2 linked regions of the Cohaesibacter gelatinilyticus genome follow. The protein of the gene in region 1 interacts with the protein of each later gene in a pairwise test. Links are inferred from orthologs where the notes say so. Each region holds a gene or a part of one and is shown in the gene's direction. Other genes may lie near its edges. The genes, in order: CRO57_RS23075 and CRO57_RS06895.

Evidence for each region.
Region 2: the proteins of CRO57_RS23075 (region 1) and CRO57_RS06895 interact in binary tests that used the Escherichia coli proteins (3 or more experiments, as listed by UniProt). The link is inferred for Cohaesibacter gelatinilyticus from one-to-one orthologs.

Annotation. Positions count from the first base shown.
Region 1 is NZ_OBEL01000009.1:45,548-48,867, forward strand. The notes cover bases 265-3,258. They hold CRO57_RS23075 (sulfurtransferase TusA family protein), read left to right. Parts: upstream 265-1,628; coding sequence 1,629-1,889; downstream 1,890-3,258. Other genes in these bases: CRO57_RS23065 (methyl-accepting chemotaxis protein), read left to right, coding at 265-821; CRO57_RS23070 (DUF924 family protein), read right to left, coding at 909-1,445; CRO57_RS23080 (D-alanyl-D-alanine carboxypeptidase family protein), read right to left, coding at 1,886-3,109. In the rest of the region: more of CRO57_RS23065, read left to right, coding at 1-264. UniProt on the Escherichia coli protein: Sulfur carrier protein involved in sulfur trafficking in the cell. Part of a sulfur-relay system required for 2-thiolation during synthesis of 2-thiouridine of the modified wobble base 5-methylaminomethyl-2-thiouridine (mnm(5)s(2)U) in tRNA.
Region 2 is NZ_OBEL01000001.1:1,541,987-1,545,222, reverse strand. What follows is about bases 45-2,954. They hold CRO57_RS06895 (cysteine desulfurase family protein), read left to right. Parts: upstream 45-863; coding sequence 864-2,045; downstream 2,046-2,954. Other genes in these bases: sufB (Fe-S cluster assembly protein SufB), read left to right, coding at 2,307-2,954; CRO57_RS06900 (alpha/beta hydrolase), read right to left, coding at 45-544. Outside these bases: more of CRO57_RS06900, read right to left, coding at 1-44; more of sufB, read left to right, coding at 2,955-3,236. UniProt on the Escherichia coli protein: Master enzyme that delivers sulfur to a number of partners involved in Fe-S cluster assembly, tRNA modification or cofactor biosynthesis. Catalyzes the removal of elemental sulfur from cysteine to produce alanine.

The DNA of each region.
Region 1 (3,320 bases):
ATGGCTTCAAGAATGAAGTATCAAGCCGGCTGGGCAATCTCTCAGAAAATGCAACTTCCATGAATAATGTTGCATCAAACCTGTCCGATCAAGCGCGTCAGACATCGTCTCTGTCGACCAATGTGTCAGCTTCTTCTGAAGAGGCCTCCACCAATGTGCATACTGTCGCCGCAGCGGCAGAAGAGCTATCAGCTTCCATCGAGGAAATCAGCTCCCAGATTGCGCAAACCAACAATATTGTGGCACAGGCATCTCAAACCACCGAAATCACCAACGCCAAGGTGATGGAACTGACAGATGCATCACAGAAAATCGGATCGGTCATTTCTCTTATCCAAGACATTGCCGAGCAAACCAATCTGCTGGCTCTGAACGCCACCATTGAGGCGGCTCGTGCTGGTGAAATGGGCAAAGGCTTTGCCGTTGTTGCATCCGAAGTTAAGGAACTTGCTACCCAAACCTCCAAAGCCACAGAGGAAATCTCACAACAGATCTCGGGCATTCAAACTTCCACCGGTGAGGCCGCTGAAAACATTCAAGGCATTACGCAAGTGATGGAGGAAGTGCAGAACTTCACCTCTGCCATTGCAGAAGCGGTAGAACAGCAAGGTGCTGCGACCATTGAGATCAGTCAGAATGTTCAGCAGGCTGCCATTGGCACCCAGTCGGTCACCGAGAATATTCTGGGCGTAAACAATGCCATTGAGGAAACATCACAATCGGCTGATACTGCGCTGGAATCATCACAAAATGTCACCACAGAGACCGATCAGTTGCGCAGCGCCATCAATGACTTCCTGACCAGGGTAGCAGCGGCCTAGTAATTGAATTGAAAGACAGATCAATAAAAATCCCGGTTTGCATCAGCAAAGCCGGGATTTTTGGTACTCAGAATCGAGGCATCTTTTCTAACCGGAAAATCCGCCTTCATCCAGGAAGTCCTGTTCTTCTGCACTGGTCAGGCGACCAAGCAGCTCGTTGCGATGGGGAAAACGGCCAAAACGCTCGATAATTTCCAGATGGACCTTGGCATAATGGATCGAACTTTCCTGCCCAATCATTTCCATATGCTTCAGGCAGTCCTGTTGATCCTGCAAATTCTCCGAATGCATCATCGGCATGACTGCAAACATCTTTCGTGTATCGTCCAGCTCATCCCATTGCTGCGATTTTACAATCCGCTTGCTAAGGGTCAGCGCATAAGCATCGGTTGCAAAGGCCTCGCCTGATCCCCGATAGAGGTTACGTGAGAACTGATCCAACACGATAATCAACGCTAGCAAACCATCCTGTGCCTCTTCCCAATCCACCAATTCGCCTTGGCGAGCTTGCTCAAGAGTGATAGCAAATTTCTCTTTAATCTGCGTATCGAAATCATCATCCTTGGCAAACCAAAAGCGAGGCTCTGCCCCAAACCAAAAATCCAGAACAGCCTGCGGCGTCATTCCACTCACTCCCTTCCAAAATCCCAAGGGCTACGACTTTAGGCTCATAAATTTCAGAAAACAACCTGCCCCTTTTCCAGCGTCGTTCCAATATGGACAGGAATTGACTTCACCTGCAATATCCAGTTGATTAACCGCAAAATCTGGAAGGGCCAGAAATACTGGCGGAAGCAAGGAACAAGAATGGCATTCTCTATCACGCAAAGTCTGGATTTGACTGGCTTGAAATGCCCGTTGCCGGTGTTACAAGCCGGCAAGAGGCTACGCGAATTGCAGCCCGGTGACATTGTGGAAGTGATCTGTACCGATCCCATGTCCAGCATCGACCTACCCCATTTTTGCAACCAGAAAAATCACACCCTGCTGGAAATGGAGCAATCAGGCGAGCAATATCGCTATGTCATTGAAAAAGGCTCTGAGACCTCAAACACCGAGCCTGATTAAGGCTTTGGTTTTGGCAAACTGATCAATCCGCCAGACTGTGCTTTGCGCAACTGTGTCAATTTCAAAGGCCCCTTGGCACGCGGAGCCGCAAGTGGCAAATGCACCAATTGGGCAGGCATTACTACCCGCCCCTTTTTCTTCTTGATACCAGCATAAACCCGCACCGGATCCATCAGCTTGAAGCGCGGCTCCAAATAACTGCCGATCACTTTGACCCGACCCGACCATTTGGGATTGGAGCGTTTGGTGCAGATTTCAGGGCGCATATTGATCGGTTCCAGTTGTGGTCCAAAAGAAGCCGATTGCGCAATGGAAAGGCCGCGACCGGATACCATGTTAGGTTGGGTAAAACCGCGATTGAGCAAATAGGCAGCCGTCTCTGCCCTAGACTGGGTATTGGGAGCGCCAAGCACCACTGCCACCAATTGCCGCCCATTGCGATTGGCTGCTGCTACCAAATTGAAGCCGGATGCACATACAAAGCCGGTCTTCATGCCATTTGTGCCAGCATAGCTTTCCAGCAACTTGTTGTAGGAGCGCAGAATCCGTTTGCCATGACGAATGGCCGGGATCTGAAAGAGTGGTCGATATTGTGGGAATTCGATCAGAATGGCTCTCGCCAGAACGGCCATGTCACGAGCAGAACTTTTCTGACCCGGACGGTGAATGCCGTTGGCATTGACAAAATTTGACGACACCATGCCAAGACGACGCGCCTCGTCATTCATGCGTCGCGCAAAAGCGGCTTCACTTCCAGATACGCGCTCTGCCAAAGCGGCAGCTATATCATTGGCGGATTTGACGATCACCATCTTCAGGGCATTGTCGACAGTCAGGCGCGTGCCGACCTTGAACCCCATTTTTGACGGCGGGTAGGATAATGCATGGGGGGAAATCTCAACCAGAGAATCGGGATGCAACTCACCAGATGCAATAGCGCGGAAAGTGACATAAGCCGTCATCATCTTGGTCAGCGATGCCGGATACCATTTCTGATTGCCATTGCGGTGATACAGAACCTTGCCAGTATCAACATCCAGAAGCAGCATCGGATTGGGCGAGAGAATCTCATCAACCGAAACTTCCGGCAATGGGGCTTTCTTTTTGCTCTTCTTCTTGGCAGCTTCAGCTCCAAGATCCATCCCGGCACCGAGTATAAGGCTGGCAGACAGAAAGGCAAAGACACCAAACCGCTTGGCTTTCTGTGTCAGCTTACGCATTCTCTTATCTGCAAATCCGCTTAACACACCCATATTGCTGCCCCATATCCCTATGCACAAAATATAAGTTCCTTGCATAGCTGATTTGAATAGGACTGGCCATCGCTAATCCTCATCACAGCAGCTTATCCAAACTGTCTGCCAGGTCACAACACTAAGCATTGCTCTATCCCAAAAGAGTGATTAGTCTTGATCTCTCCCGCCTACACAA
Region 2 (3,236 bases), on another replicon or contig:
GATCAATCACGATGCCTTTTTGAGTTTTCAGCTTGTCCACAAGTGCCTGAACATCCTTGTGAGGTACAACCTTGTCCATTCCACCATGGGTGATGAGCCCTGAAGATGGGCACGGAGCCAGGAAGGAGAAATCATAGAGGTTTGCCGGTGGGGCAATGGAAATGAAACCTTCCACCTCTGGACGACGCATCAAGAGCTGCATGCCGATCCAGGCGCCGAAGGAGAAGCCGGCAATCCAAACGCCTGGGGCTTCTGAATGGAAGGTCTGAACCCAATCCAAGGCCGCTGCAGCATCTGATAACTCGCCTACACCATGGTCGAACTGACCTTGAGAGCGACCAACACCACGGAAGTTGAAGCGCAGAACAGTGAAGCCACGACGCGCAAACATGTAGTAAAGATGATAGATGATCTCATTGTTCATCGTCCCGCCGAAGCGTGGATGAGGATGCAAAATGAGTGCAATGGGAGCTTTGCGGTTTTTGGACGGATGTAGCCGGCCTTCCAAGCGCCCCGCAGGGCCGTTGAAGATCACCTCTGGCATAGGGTGCCCGATCCTCTCCTGAATACGATTGTCTTAATCATGATCTTGCCCGACCAATAATGCCCAAATACGTAATTTTGGGTATATCAGGCTGTGTTTAACTTGACTCAAAAAGACAAGTTCACTAGCTTCAATTTAGAATTATTCCAAATTGGAACTGGCAAGATCTATTTCTCAGTTTCTTTCATAGCATAAAGAAATGGGGAAATTTCAAGTCTTTTGGGATATTTACCGTCAATAAATCGCATATGCCCTTGTTCATTGGTTAAGAAGGCAGATCAAGGGCTGGTTGTCAGGTGTGAACAAAGCGAGTGATAGAGTGAGACATTATCTCGATTATAACGCTACTGCGCCGTTACGTCCCCAAGTGCGAGAGGCGGTGATACAGGCCATGGATCTAGTCGGTAATGCTTCGTCTATTCACGCGGAAGGACGCAAGGCGCGCGCGGCGATCGAACGAGCACGGTCGCAAGTTGCGCAACTTGTGAATGGTGATTCTGGTTGTGTAATTTTTATGTCTGGCGCGACAGAGGCCAACATGCAGGCCCTGACCCCAAATATGAAATGGGATTACGAGACAAAATCGGCTTCTCATCTTTATTACAGTGCGGTTGAGCATCCATCTGTTTTGGCCGGTGGACGCTTTGCTGAAAGCCAAATGACCTCAATTCCTGTTGACGAAAATGGTGTTGTGGATCTTGTGGAGCTGCGTGGCCTGCTCGAACAGCATGATGGTAGTCACGGCGTCGCCATGGTTGCAATTATGGCAGTGAATAGCGAAACCGGTGTGATACAGCCGATTGAAGAGATTGCGAAGCTGGCAAAAGAGTTCGACGCTTATTGCCATATTGATGCTGTTCAGGCAGCTGGTCGCATTCCACTTGATATTGGTCAGGTGGGATGCACATCGATGTCGCTATCTTCGCACAAACTTGGTGGCCCAAAAGGGATCGGGGCGCTGGTGATGGCGCGTGAAGGACTGGAACCAGAGCAGCTGATTACCGGTGGGCCGCAGGAAAATCGCAATCGGGCTGGAACAGAAGATGTTCAGGCCATTGTGGGCTTCGGAATTGCTGCCGAGTTGGCGTTCGAACAGGCGCAAGATACGAGTAACGACAGCGAGATGGCGCGCCTGCGTGGTCTGCGAGATCGCTTCGAGGCCGGTTTGCGGGACTTGGTACCGGATGTTGTGATCTTTGGTGAAGGAGCTGCCCGTATAGATAATTGCAGTCAGTTCGCCATCCCTGGCATGCGGGCTGAAACTATGTTGATTCAGCTGGATCTGGCCGGTGTTGCGGTGAGTTCTGGTTCTGCCTGTTCTTCGGGCAAGATTTCAGCCTCTCATGTGCTGATCGCCATGGGAGTTGATGCTGTTTTGGCTGGTGCTGCTGTTCGCGTCAGTCTGGGCTGGGCAAGCACGACGGAGGACGTCGAAAAATTATTGAGTGTCTTGGCGAAAATTTGTGCCAAACACTCAAAAAAGCTGAGTTTGGCATTGTGAAAGGGCCCCCCGGCCTCCTATATGATGCTCAAAATCAGTTATGCGTCACTTTGGCGGACCAACAGAGTGATGAAATAAAGGGTGTGTCGCAATTGCAAGTAAGGTTTGCTGGCGACATTTGATTGAAACGGAATGCTTTAATCTCTGCAATCAGGCATTTCGGGACGGTTTCAGTCAACTGGTAATGATTAAATTGCCAGACCGTGATAAGGCAGTTCAATGGACCGGCGGTCTTTGAAACCGCTTAGGATGGAGTAGCAGATGGCTGCTGTTAAGGAAACGGTCGATCAAGTACGCGAGATCGACGTTGACCAGTACAAATATGGCTTTGTTACCGATATTGAAACAGAAAAGGCTCCGAAGGGCCTGAATGAAGATATCATTCGGTTTATCTCTGCCAAAAAAGATGAACCACAATGGATGCTGGATTGGCGGCTTGATGCCTATAAGCGCTGGCAGACCATGGAAGAGCCAAGCTGGGCGCGAGTAAATTACCCGAAGATCGATTTCCAGGATTTGTATTATTATGCAGCTCCTAAAAATACCGAAGGCTTGAAGAGCTTGGATGAAGTGGATCCGGAGCTTCTACGTACCTATGAGAAGCTGGGTATTCCGCTTCAAGAGCAGGAGATTCTGGCTGGCGTTTCCGAAGAAAACCGCGTTCATACCAAGGTAGCAGTCGATGCGGTGTTCGATTCCGTTTCCGTTGCTACCACCTTCAAGGAAGAGTTGAAGAAAGCTGGGGTCATCTTCTGCCCGATTTCGGAAGCGGTCAAAGAATATCCTGAACTGGTACAAAAATATCTTGGTTCCGTTGTACCTGTAACAGATAATTTCTATGCGACACTGAACAGTGCGGTCTTCACTGATGGCTCATTCGTTTACATTCCCGAAGGCGTTCGTTGCCCAATGGAATTGTCGACCTATTTCCGTATCAATGAACAGAATACGGGTCAGTTCGAGCGCACGCTGATCATTGCAGACAAGGGCTCTTATGTGTCCTATCTGGAAGGTTGCACCGCGCCGCAGCGTGATGAAAATCAGCTGCATGCGGCCGTGGTTGAGCTGGTGGCTCTGGAAGACGCCGAGATCAAATACTCAACCGTCCAGAACTGGTATCCGGGTGATAGCGAAGGCAAGGGCGGAATTTATAATTTCGTGACCAAGCGTGGCGATTGCCGTGAGAAAAAT